DNA from 3 places in the Phyllobacterium sp. genome. Region 2 is predicted to be linked to each of the others. Evidence: predicted binding sites of a transcription regulator. Region 2 holds the regulator's gene; each other region holds the start of a gene.
The links. The regulator PhoB, encoded in region 2, activates phosphate uptake and scavenging genes when phosphate is short. The targets are predictions, from matches to a motif close to TGTCATNNANCTGTCAT.
Positions count from the first base shown of each region.

Region 1 (4,130 bases), on a different contig from region 2:
GCCGGCGGCTTTCACCTCGATCAAAAGTTCGCCGATATTCGGCTCAGGGACGGCGCGCTTTCCCGCCTTCAGCACCAATGGCCCGCCTGGCTGGGTGATCTCGATCGCCGTCATGGTTGTCGGTATTTTTTCGGCCATGGAGCTCTCCCTATTGATTGATTCGCCAGAATGATTTGCAATTCCAAGTGGTTGGGCTGTATTCTCGCATACTAGGTCCCATCTTGGAGGAAATAATGTCAGTTTTCGACGAAGAGCCAAGACGCAAGGTCGTTCATGACATAGGGCAGGACCTGTCGCTGTTATCAGTCTTTGAACTTGACGAGCGGATCGCGCTGCTGCGCGCTGAAATCAAGCGCCTCGAAGAAGAACGCTCACGCAAGGGCGACAGCAAGGTCGCCGCCGAGGCGCTATTCCGGTAAGGCCTGATATTTCGACAAGCGCAATAAGGATGCCATCAAGTTTCCGTATTGCTCCTTGAAACGAATTCTATGCCGGCGGAGTTCACGAGTCGGGTGCTCCCATCATTCTCATTCAAGGTTTTGCCGTGTTTCGTTCGTTCATTCAGGTTTTTGCGCTCCTCTGCGGCACATCGTTTCTTGTCATGGCGTCCGGCCTGCACGGCCTGCTGCTGCCACTACGCGGCGGTGCGGAGGGCTTTTCAACGTCGTCGCTCGGTCTCCTTGGAACGGCCTGGGCGGGAGGCTTCATAACCTCCTGCCTGCTTGCACCGCGCCTGGTGCGACGGGTTGGCCATGTGCGGGCTTTCAGCGCCTTTGCCTCCATCGCGGCGATCGTTGCCCTTTTGACCGGTATCCTCGTCGAGCCGACCGCCTGGATCGTCCTGCGCGCACTGACGGGCTTTGCAATGGCGGGGTCCTACATGGTCATCGAGAGCTGGCTGAATGAAAGGGCGACGAATACCAATCGCGGCCAGATTTTTGGTCTCTACATGGTAGTCAACTTCGCATCGATCACGGTCGGGCAAATGATGATCGGCTTCGGCGATGTGCGCTCGGGCACGTTCTTTATGCTAACGGGCATTCTCTTCTGCCTCGCACTGATTCCGACGGCAATTTCGACAGCCAGCAGTCCGAAGCCGTTGACCGAGGTACAGCTCGATCTCAGGGCCCTGTATCGAAATTCGCCCGTCGCCTTTCTTGGCTGTATTCTGATCGGTGTCGCCAACGGTGCATTCGGCACGCTCGGCGCGGTTTATGGCGCCTCGACTGGAATTTCGACGACGGAGATTGCGTTGATGATGAGCGCATCGGTCATGGGTGGCGCATTGATGCAGATTCCGGTTGGACGCATGTCCGATCGCACCGACCGACGCTACGTCCTTGCAATCGTCGGTGGGGCAGCGGCGTTCATTGGTCTCCTGATCTTCATGATCGCCCCGCACAACGCTTACGTCATTCTAATCATGACGGCGATCTATGGCGGGCTCGCCTATGCGCTCTATCCTGTCGCTGTCGCTCACGCGAACGATTTCGCTGACTCCGCGAATTTCGTAAAGGTCACGAGCGGTCTGTTGCTGCTCTATGGTTTCGGCACGATGATCGGTCCGATACTGGGCGCTCTTGCCATGGAAACCATATCGCCAGCAGCGCTTTTCGCTGTCACGGCGCTGGCTCACGTCTTGATCATGACGCATGCTATTATCCGCTCCCGCATGCGCGCTCCAGTGCCCATCGAATTCAGGGACAACTTCCAGACGGCTGGTGCCGAACGGGTAACGCCGGAGAGCGTTCGACTCGATCCGCGCGCCGAAAGCCCTGCGGAGTAGCGGGTCGCAGTGCGCGGGCTTCGATCCGGCACTACAAAACCCGTTGACAATGCGGCCGGTTTAAAATGACTATCCTACATGGTCGAGACGGATGCCTTTGCAGCAATTTCTGATCCCAACCGCCGCTACCTCCTCGAGGAGCTTCGCCGCGGACCAAAAACCGTGAACGCACTGGCACTCGGGCTGCCGATCTCGCGCCCCGCGGTCTCACAGCATTTGAAGGCGTTACTCGATGCGCGGCTGGTCAAGGTAAAATCCGAAGGCACGCGCCGCATCTACGCGGTCGACGATAGCGGATTCTTTCATCTGAATTTGTGGCTCGATCAGTTCTGGAGCGGGTAAGACGATAAAGAAAAACCCGGTCCCTGCGTGACGCGAGGGCCGGGCTTTTTTATCGCTGCCACCGCGGCGCTGGGTCAGCTGCCGGATGGAATTTCGAGGTACCTTTCTCAGGTGATCTAATGGTGGGTAACGGCTGACTTCAGCCTTTCGATTTGCTCTTTCAGCATAAGCTTGCGACGTTTCAGGTCGCTTATCATCAGGTCGTCGGAGGCGGGACTTAACAACGCATCAGCAATCTGCTTTTCAAGCGCTCCATGCTTACGTTCAAGCGTTTCAAGATGAGACTCAATGGCCATCCAGCTTCTCCCTTGGTTTGTTGCCCAACTCGTACATGCTCCACTCGCCAGGCGGCAAGTTTGTGACAGAGCCGTGACAGTCTGCCACCACTTTGAGCAATTGTCGAATTTGTTTCGTAGGATTTTCTTGTGGTGTAAAATGTGATATGGCGACGTGCTGGTGAGGGCGGATTTGCCCAGAACCAGGCACTGGCTTCTATCACAGAGATATACCGGGAATCACCGCATGTCCGATCAGGATCAGGCTGACATTCGATTGGCAGTCGCAAGATTGAAACAAGAACACATGGACTTTGATGCCGCGATACAAGCAATGATCCAGGTGGGCTGTGACCAGCTTCGCATCCAGCGTATGAAGAAGAAGAAACTTATCATCAAAGACAAGCTCATCGAGCTCGAAGATAAAATCACCCCCGACATAATCGCCTGATTGCATAAAGTGCAGGCATGATCCCGTGAGTTTACTTGCGGGGGGCAACCTTTTCCTTTAATCCGACCTACTCCCACCGCCTCGTTTTTCAGAGGATGCTCAATGCCAGATAAACGCGCTGACGTCGCTATCATCATGGGAAGCCAGTCCGACTGGGCCACCATGCGTCACGCCGCCGAAACGCTCGATGCGCTCGGCATTTCCCATGACGATCGTATCGTCTCTGCACACAGGACGCCGGACAGGCTCGTTGCCTTCGCCAAGGGCGCGCGTGATGCGGGTTTCAAGGTCATCATTGCCGGGGCCGGCGGTGCTGCACATCTTCCGGGCATGGCGGCATCGATGACTGCACTGCCGGTGTTTGGCGTTCCGGTTGAATCGAAGGCCCTGTCGGGCCAGGACTCGCTGCTGTCGATCGTGCAGATGCCCGCGGGAATTCCGGTCGGTACGCTGGCGATCGGGCGGGCCGGCGCGGTGAATGCGGCATTGCTTGCGGCTGCAGTTCTCGCTCTCAACGATGCGGGGCTTGCCACACGGCTGGACGAGTTCCGGCAGGCGCAAAGCGACAAGGTCGCACTGCGGCCGTCTGACGAGGCATGAGCATGATATCTCCAGGATCGACAATAGGCATTATCGGCGGCGGACAACTCGGACGCATGCTGGCGATGGCGGCAGCACGTCTGGGCTATAGAACGGTCATCCTTGAGCCTCAAGGCGATTGTCCGGCCGGACAGGTTGCAAACCAGCATATCCTCGCGGCCTATGACGAGCCAAATGCGCTCGAACAGCTCGCTGAACTCAGCGACGTTATTACCTATGAGTTCGAGAATGTACCGGTCGACGCCGCGGAAGCGCTGAATGAATCGAAGAGCGTCTTTCCGCCGCCGGAGGCCCTCAAGGTCTCGCAGGATCGCGTCGCAGAAAAGCGCTTCCTTGCCAAGGTCGGCATCCCGACGGCGCAATGGCGTATCGTCGAAAGCGAGGGCGACCTCGAGGCTGCGCTGTTGGCATTCGATGGCAAGGGCATATTGAAAACGCGGCGCTTCGGCTATGACGGCAAGGGCCAGGTCAAATTCATCGGCACCAAGGGCGAGAGCGCCAAGGCAGGATATGCCGCGATTGGCGCCGTACCCGCCATCCTCGAGGCCATGGTCGAGTTCACCCGCGAGATCTCGGTCATCGCCGCGCGCGACCAGCAAGGCGACATCAAGATTTATGACATTGCCGAGAACGTTCACAAGGATGGCATTCTCGCAACCTCGACGGTGCCCGTATC
Region 1 covers NZ_JBBNAM010000234.1:181-4,310, forward strand. The annotation lists partial or broken gene AAAB35_RS16355 (alcohol dehydrogenase catalytic domain-containing protein) at 1-138, opposite strand, end outside; gene AAAB35_RS16360 (DUF1192 domain-containing protein) at 234-419, shown strand; gene AAAB35_RS16365 (MFS transporter) at 545-1,786, shown strand; gene AAAB35_RS16370 (metalloregulator ArsR/SmtB family transcription factor) at 1,865-2,128, shown strand; gene AAAB35_RS16375 (DUF465 domain-containing protein) at 2,245-2,424, opposite strand; gene AAAB35_RS16380 (DUF465 domain-containing protein) at 2,651-2,854, shown strand; gene purE (5-(carboxyamino)imidazole ribonucleotide mutase) at 2,957-3,454, shown strand; gene AAAB35_RS16390 (5-(carboxyamino)imidazole ribonucleotide synthase) at 3,451-4,130, shown strand, end outside.
Region 1: the regulator PhoB is predicted to act here: its motif matches at 2,487-2,503, upstream of AAAB35_RS16375 (DUF465 domain-containing protein).

Region 2 (4,130 bases):
ATTCAGTTGCAGCAAATCATCGTAAACCTGATCGTCAACAGCATCCAGGCCATGAAGATGGCGCCCCACACGCGACGTGAGATTTATCTCGAAACCAGTTTGGACGAGAGCGATCATGTGGCCTTCTCGATCAGGGATACCGGCATCGGCATCGCAACCGAACATATAGAGCAGATCTTCGACGGCTTCTTCACCACAAAGGAGGGTGGGTTGGGGATCGGACTGGCCATTTGCCAGTCAATCGTCAACGCCCATGGCGGGACGATTGAAGCCGCCAATCACCCAGACGGCGGTGCTGTGTTCCGCTTCTCAATCCCGACCAAAAACTCTGATGCAGCCGCGAGCAATCCGACATCGTCCAAGTACCCGCCGCTACACCGTCAGGCCTATTGATCGGTCATGGTGGACCCTTCCTTCCTCATTGGCCTGAACATAGCCAAGAGTGGTAGGGCAAGTTCATAAGAAAGACGAAATAGAATCTTGCGCCAGGCTGTGATGCAATAGGACGTTGGGAGATCATATAAAGCCGCCCCGGACGGTTCTTATGCCGTCATGAAGGGAGAAGTGGGGAGCCAGATGAGCAATGAGCCGATCTGCCGTCCGCAACGCGCAGCGTAAACTGCGTGAAAAACTGTCTCGCATCGGAATTACCGAGACAGAATTCATTATTCTGTTGAGCGGGTGCAGCGAGCGCCTGCTCATCGAAACGATCGCTAACTGCCGCGAATTGGAGATCCTGCTCAAAATGATGGGTGGCGATGTGTGATGGCGCGATTGTCGGGACATTCCACGAACACGCTCTACCAAGCCTGTTCAGGGGATCCGGTTTCCTTTGCTGTCAATCACGACTTCACCATCCTCCTTGGTGAACGCAGCTTTCTGGGGCTCGGGTAGAATCCCAAGAACGACTTCGGAAGGACGGCAGAGGCGCACCCCATTCTCAGTAACAACGAAGGGTCGATTGATAAGGATCGGATTGGCGACCATTGCATCAAGCAGTTCGTCGTCGGTCAGGGCCGAGTTATCGAGCCCGAGTTCGGCATATGGCGTGCCCTTCTCGCGAACGGCTTCCCGGACGGTGAGCCCTGCCCGGCTGATCAGCTCCTTCAAGGTTTCGCGGCTTGGCGGTGTCTTGAGATAGTCAACGATGACCGGTTCGATGCCTGCATTGCGGATCATGGCAAGCGTGTTGCGGGAGGTGCCGCACTTGGCATTGTGATAGATGGTAACGGTCATCAGGCGCACCCCTCGCTATTCTCAAACGTTCCGGCCGCTGGCGATAAAAGAGGCTCCGCAACAAGCGCGACGCCTTTAAACGGAGTTGGCCCAAAGATCAGCCGAACGAATAGCCGGCGCCGCGCACTGTGCGGATCGGATCAACCGAACGTCCGATATTGATGGCCTTGCGCAGGCGGCCGACATGGACGTCGACAGTGCGATCATCGACATAGATGTCGGCACCCCAGACATTGTCGAGGAGTTGGCCGCGTGAGAAAACCCGGCCAGGCGACTGCATCAGAAATTCGAGCAGGCGGAATTCGGTAGGGCCGAGCTTCAACTCGCGCTCCTTGCGGAAGACGCGGTGCTGTTCGCGGTCGAGCTTGAGATCGCCGAAGCTCAGCACATGCGAAAGCAGGCTCGGGTTCACGCGGCGCAGCATGGATTTGATGCGGGCCAGCAATTCAGGTGTGGAAAACGGCTTCACCATATAGTCGTCGGCACCCGTTGAGAGACCGCGAACGCGCTCGCTCTCCTCACCGCGGGCCGTGAGCATGATGATTGGCAGGATTTCGGTCTCCCGCCTCGCCCGCAGACGACGGCAAAGCTCGATGCCCGAAAGGCCGGGCAGCATCCAGTCGAGGATCAAGAGATCCGGCACGTTCTCACGCAGTGCAATTTCTGCTTCATCACCGCGTGCGATCGTCTCGACAACATAGCCTTCAGCTTCAAGATTGTAACGGAGAAGGACGCTTAGAGCTTCCTCGTCCTCCACAACGGTGATTTTGGGAGCTATTGCCATATCATGCCTTTAGTTAATTAGGACTCGGTCGTCTCGTCCACGACGATGGTGTGGGTTTGGTCTTCCTTGGGCCGCTCCGCGGGTAGTTGCGAACCGGTCACAATGTAATAAACGGTCTCGGCAATATTCGTGGCATGGTCGCCAATGCGCTCGATGTTCTTGGCGCAGAATAGAAGATGGGTACAGGCCGAAATGTTGCGCGGGTCTTCCATCATGTAGGTCAGGAGTTCGCGGAACAGTGAGGTATAGAGCGCATCGATCTCGTCGTCGCGTTCGCGTACGATGTTGACCTGCTGTACAGAGCGCGTCGCATAGGCGTCTAGCACGTCCTTCAGCTGCGTCAGGGCAAGTTCGGCAATAGTCTGCAGCCCCCGATAGACGGAAAGCGTCTGGCGTGTATCGGTCACTGCAACAACGCGCTTGGCGATGTTCTTGCCGAGATCGCCGATGCGCTCAAGATCAGACGAAATGCGGATCGTGCCGATGACTTCCCGCAGGTCGATCGCCATCGGTTGGCGCTTACCGATAATGGTAATCGCCTTTTCATCGATCTCGCGCTGGCCCGCATCAAGAATCAAATCATCGGAGATCACGCGCTGCGCCAAAGCGTTGTCGGAATTGACCATGGCGGCAACCGCCTGTTCGACCATGCGCTCGGCATGCCCACCCATCTCGGCGATCTTGTGCGTCAGGAACTTCAGTTCGTCGTCGTAAGAGCGCACAGTGTGCTGCAACTCAGTCATGTTCTTGGTCCTTGTTCCTGCGTCAGCCGAAGCGTCCGGTGATGTAGTCCTGTGTGCGCTTTTCGGTGGGGCTTGTGAACATCATCTCCGTATCTCCCACCTCTACCAGGTTGCCGAGATGGAACATGGCCGTGCGTTGCGAAACACGCGCCGCCTGCTGCATCGAGTGAGTAACGATGACAATCGTGTAGTTTTCGCGCAGTTCGTCGATAAGTTCCTCGACCTTCGCGGTGGCGATCGGATCAAGCGCGGAGCACGGCTCGTCCATCAGGATCACTTCGGGGCTGACTGCGATGGCGCGGGCAATGCAGAGGCGCTGCTGCTGACCACCCGAGAGGCCCGTGCCCGCTTCGTGCAGGCGATCCTTCACCTCCTCGAAGAGGCTGGCGCGGCGCAGGCTTTTTTCAACGATTTCATCAAGTTCATGGCGATTCTTGGCAAGGCCATGAATGCGCGGGCCATAAGCAACGTTTTCGAAAATCGACTTCGGGAACGGATTTGGCTTCTGAAACACCATGCCGACCCGGGCGCGCAACTCAACGACGTCGATCTTCGGATTATAGATATCCTCGTCGTCGAGCGTGATCTTGCCGCCGATCTTGCAGCCTTCGATCGTGTCGTTCATGCGGTTGAGACTGCGCAGGAATGTCGACTTGCCACAGCCGGAGGGGCCAATCAGCGCCGTGACCATCTTTTCAGGCACGTCGAGGCTGACGCCAAACAGGGCCTGCTTCTCGTTATAGTGAACAGTGACATCCTTGCCTTGCATTTTGATTGCGTTGGGCTGGGCGTTCATCTTGTCGTTTACCGCCTTTTCGAGATTTCGTTCCGTCATAAGGTTCATAATTAGGTCCTCTCCCGAAGAGTTACCAGCGACGCTCGAAGCGGCGACGCAGAATGATGGCCGTAATGTTCATGATTGCGAGGAAGAGAAGCAGCACGATGATAGCGCCGGACGTCCGCTCGACAAAGGCGCGCTCCGCCTCGTTGGCCCACATGTAGATCTGCACCGGTAATGCCGTCGAAGGATCGAGCGGCGTCACCGGATTGTTGGCGACAAATGCCACCATGCCGATCAGGAGAAGCGGCGCCGTCTCACCGAGGGCGTGCGCCAGGCCGATGATCGTACCGGTCAAAATGCCGGGCGCGGCAAGCGGCAGCACATGATGGAAAACCATCTGTGTCTTTGATGCGCCAATTCCAAGCGCCGCGGCACGAATGGAGGGGGGCACGGCGCGAAGGGCTGCCCGCGTCGCGATGATGATCGTCGGCAGGGTCATCAGTGTCAGGACAAGGCCGCCAACCAGCGATGCCGAGCGTGGCATGTGCAGGAAGTTGATGAAGACTGCGAGACCGAGCAAGCCGAA
Region 2 covers NZ_JBBNAM010000211.1:7,032-11,161, forward strand. The annotation lists gene AAAB35_RS14495 (ATP-binding protein) at 1-393, shown strand, start outside; gene AAAB35_RS14500 (hypothetical protein) at 584-766, shown strand; gene arsC (arsenate reductase (glutaredoxin)) at 814-1,236, opposite strand; gene phoB (phosphate regulon transcriptional regulator PhoB) at 1,334-2,020, opposite strand; gene phoU (phosphate signaling complex protein PhoU) at 2,038-2,763, opposite strand; gene pstB (phosphate ABC transporter ATP-binding protein PstB) at 2,786-3,607, opposite strand; gene pstA (phosphate ABC transporter permease PstA) at 3,630-4,130, opposite strand, start outside.

Region 3 (4,130 bases), on a different contig from region 2:
ATCGAACCCCAGACCCGCATCTTGGCGAAATCCGCGCCATAGCGGCGCACGCCCGAAAGGGCGATCGTATCGGCAAGCGGCACCTGGGATGTCCAGGGCGGTGCAAGCATCAATGAGACGAACAATATGCCGGTAAATCCGAAAGGCACAAAGTAGAAGCCAGCCACGATCACCGCGAGCACCGTGGCAGTGCTCAAGATGTGCGCCCGATCATTCGACCGGTCCGCAAGCATGGAAACAAGTGGCGCCGCAATGACACGCACGAAAAGCGGCATTGAGAGGACAATGGAAATCTGTGTCGCGGTCAGCGACCGGAACTCGAGCCACAGGGGAAAATAAGGCAGATGCAGTCCGCTTGAAGCGAAGATGGCAAAATAGGCCAGAGCGACACGCAACTCAAAGCGAGACGGCTTATCCAGACCCGGATCCGCTGAGGCGGTGATCATTGCAGGACTTTCGGAAGATCGAAGACGGCTGGGGAAGAATCGCAATTGTGATTCACCTGCAGCCGCACCTATCACGAAATTCGGCAACTGCCTAGAAATGCTGGAGATATTTACTGGTGCGCTAAATGTCCGATGGCTGCCGGGCCGACATGGCGCGTTTGATCCTTGACCTCTTGACGGCCACGGCTTCCCGGGACGGGACGATTGTCGTCAGCACGCTCTCGAAAATATCGGCGCAGGCCTCCCAGCTGAAGCTTTTGAGCTTGGCATCGGGATCGACGCTGCCCATGGCAAGCGCGCCCAGTGCGGCCTCGCGCAAATCCTCGGACAGAACGCCGGCACAGGAAACGCCAATCACATCCTTGGGGCCGGGAACCGGATAGCCCGCGACCGGCACGCCGCAGGCAATCGCTTCGAGGAGCACCAGCCCGAAGGTATCGGTGCGGCTTGGAAAGACGAACACGTCGGAGCCCGCATAGCATCGTGCCAGCGCCTCACCCTCCTTCTTACCGGCAAAGGCGGCACCTGGATATTTGCGCTTCAGCTCCGCCAGGTCGGGTCCATCGCCGACGATGAGTTTGGTACCCGGCAAATCCAGCGACAGAAACGCCTCGAGGTTTTTTTCGGGCGCAACGCGCCCTACGCAAAGGAAGATCGGACGTGGCAACTCGAGATCGACCTGCGGTTGGGGGCGGAAGAGCTTGCGATCGACGCCGCGCGTCCACACCTTGAGCGTCGTGAATCCGCGATCAACCAGTTCATCATTGATCGATTGCGTCGGCACGAGGCAGGATTCAGCGGCGTTGTGAAAGCGGCGCAGGAATGCATAGGACCAGGCGAGCGGTACGGGCAGGCGCTCGCGCATATATTCCGGAAATCGGGTATGAAAACTGGTGGTAAAGCGCCAATTGTTCTTGAGGCAGGCCCGCCGCGCCATGATGCCAAGCGGGCCTTCCGTGGCGATATGAACAAAGGCCGGCTGCAAGGCTTCGATCCGCGCCTTGACCGCATGCGGAAGCGTCAGCGCCAGACGGATTTCCGGATAGGTCGGACAAGGCGCCGAGCGATAGTCGGCTGGCGAGATGATCGTCACCTCGAAGCCGCGCGCCTCCATCTGCTCGCGCAGTTTGGTCAGAGTTCGCACGACGCCATTGACCTGGGGATGCCAGGCGTCGGAAACGATGATGAGCCGTTTTGGCTGGTCGCTTGCCTCAGGCCGCATTCGCCGCCTTTGGACGCTTGTCGTCGAGGCGGATGACAGGCGCAAAGCCAGCCTGTTCCCCGATCAGATGCGTCCACGACAAGAGTTCCATGCGGCCGTCATAGTGCTCGACGATGGCCGTGCAGCTTTCGACCCAGTCGCCGGTATTGATGTATTCGATGCCGTCGATCTGTTCGATCGTTGCGTGATGGATATGGCCGCAAATCACACCATCCGCGCCAATGCGACGCGCTTCATCAGAAACGACGGTCTGGAAGGATCCGATGAAATTGACGGCCTTCTTGACACGGAACTTTGCCCAGGCCGAGAACGACCAGTAGCGCAGGCCAAGCATGCGCCGCACCTTGTTCATGATGGTGTTGATTGCAAGGGCGGCGTCATAGGCCCAGTCGCCGAGATAGGCAATATGACGTGCGTTGCGCACGACCACATCGAATTGATCGCCGTGAATGACAAGGAATTTTCGTCCATCCGCCGTTTCGTGCATCGTCCGGTCCATGACCTCGATACCGCCGAAGTGGGTGCCCTGGAAGTCGCGCAGGAACTCATCGTGGTTGCCGGCGACATAGAGGATGCGGGCTCCCTTGCGGCTCTTGCGCAGGAGCTTCTGCACGATATCGTTGTGTTCCTGCGGCCAGTGCCAGTTGCGCCGCAGACGCCAGCCATCAACGATATCGCCGACGAGATAGATCGTATCGGCGTCGTGATATTTCAGGAAATCCAGAAGAAAGCTGGCTTTCGCACCTTTCGAACCGAGATGGACATCGGATAAGAAAAGTGTGCGGAACTTGCGGGCCTCGTTCTCGACCATGATGCTGATCTCCGTTCAGCGCTGACGCAAAGGCGTCCGGTTGCGCTGACACAAACCCGATTCATGTCACAATCATATGACGATGCGGAAAACTACGCGTTTTCGCACGATAAACACTTGTAACAAAATGGACTTCATTTATGCGTCTGGATGTTATTCAAGCGTGCTAGAAATGCCTGAATCGACGATTTGTGAACGTGCAGCACCAATTTCCGGAAGGACCCGCTCCATGGCCAAGGATAAAACGCCCAGCAGCTCTGACCTCGACGAAAGCGCGCTGTTCTATCACCGCTTTCCGCAGCCGGGTAAGTTGGAAATCCAGGCCACCAAGACACTCGGCAACCAGCGCGACCTTGCGCTCGCCTACTCGCCCGGCGTTGCAGCACCCTGCCTCGCCATTCACGAAGATCCGGCGACTGCTGCCGACTATACGAGCCGCGCCAATCTCGTCGCCGTCATTTCCAACGGAACGGCCGTGCTCGGCCTCGGCAATATCGGCCCCCTCGCCTCCAAGCCGGTCATGGAAGGCAAGGCCGTGCTCTTCAAGAAGTTCGCCAATATCGACGTTTTCGACATTGAGATCGATGCCAACGAAATCAACCGCATCGTCGACGTCGTCTCTGCGCTCGAACCGACTTTCGGCGGCATCAACCTCGAGGACATCAAGGCGCCGGAATGCTTCGAGGTCGAGGAGCAGCTGCGCGCCAAGATGAACATACCGGTCTTTCATGACGACCAGCACGGCACGGCCATCATCGTTGCGGCCGCGATTCTCAATGGCATGGAACTCGCCGGCAAGGACCTTTCCAAGGTCAAGATCGTTGCATCAGGCGCCGGTGCTGCTGCCCTCGCCTGCCTCAATCTTCTCGTCAAGCTCGGTGCCGACCGCAGGAACATCTGGGTCTGCGATATCGACGGCGTTGTTTATGAAGGTCGCAATACGCTGATGGACCGCTGGAAATCGGTCTATGTACAGAAGACGGACGCCCGCGTCCTCGCCGATGTCATTGGCGGCGCCGATGTCTTCCTCGGCCTTTCCGCCGCCGGCGTGCTGAAGCCCGAGCTTCTGAAGCAGATGGCGCCCAACCCGCTGATCATGGCCCTTGCCAATCCGACACCCGAGATCATGCCGGAAGAGGCACGTGCGGCGCGCGCCGACGCGATGATCTGTACCGGCCGCTCGGATTTCCCCAATCAGGTTAACAACGTTCTCTGCTTCCCCTATATTTTCCGCGGCGCCCTCGATTGCGGTGCAAGGGCGATCAACGAGGAAATGAAGATGGCCGCCGTGAAGGCGATCGCGGCGCTGGCGCGCGAAGAGCCGTCCGATGTCGCGGCCCGCGCCTATTCGGGCGAGACGCCGACCTTCGGACCAAATTACCTCATTCCATCGCCATTCGACCCGCGCCTCATCCTGCGGATCGCTCCAGCCGTCGCCAAGGCGGCCATGGAGACCGGTGTCGCCGAGCGGCCGATCGATGATTTCGACGCCTATCTCGACCGCCTCAACCGTTTCGTCTTCCGCTCCGGCCTGATCATGAAGCCGATCTTCACGGCAGCAAAAACGGCGGAGAAGAAGCGCGTGATCTATGCCGATGGCGAGGACGAGCGCGTCTTGCGCGCAGCGCAAGTCGTGCTTGAGGAAGGGATC
Region 3 covers NZ_JBBNAM010000438.1:5,936-10,065, reverse strand. The annotation lists gene AAAB35_RS28660 (MFS transporter) at 1-446, opposite strand, end outside; gene AAAB35_RS28655 (glycosyltransferase family 1 protein) at 568-1,668, opposite strand; gene AAAB35_RS28650 (UDP-2,3-diacylglucosamine diphosphatase) at 1,658-2,479, opposite strand; gene AAAB35_RS28645 (NADP-dependent malic enzyme) at 2,709-4,130, shown strand, end outside.
Region 3: the regulator PhoB is predicted to act here: its motif matches at 2,545-2,561, upstream of AAAB35_RS28650 (UDP-2,3-diacylglucosamine diphosphatase).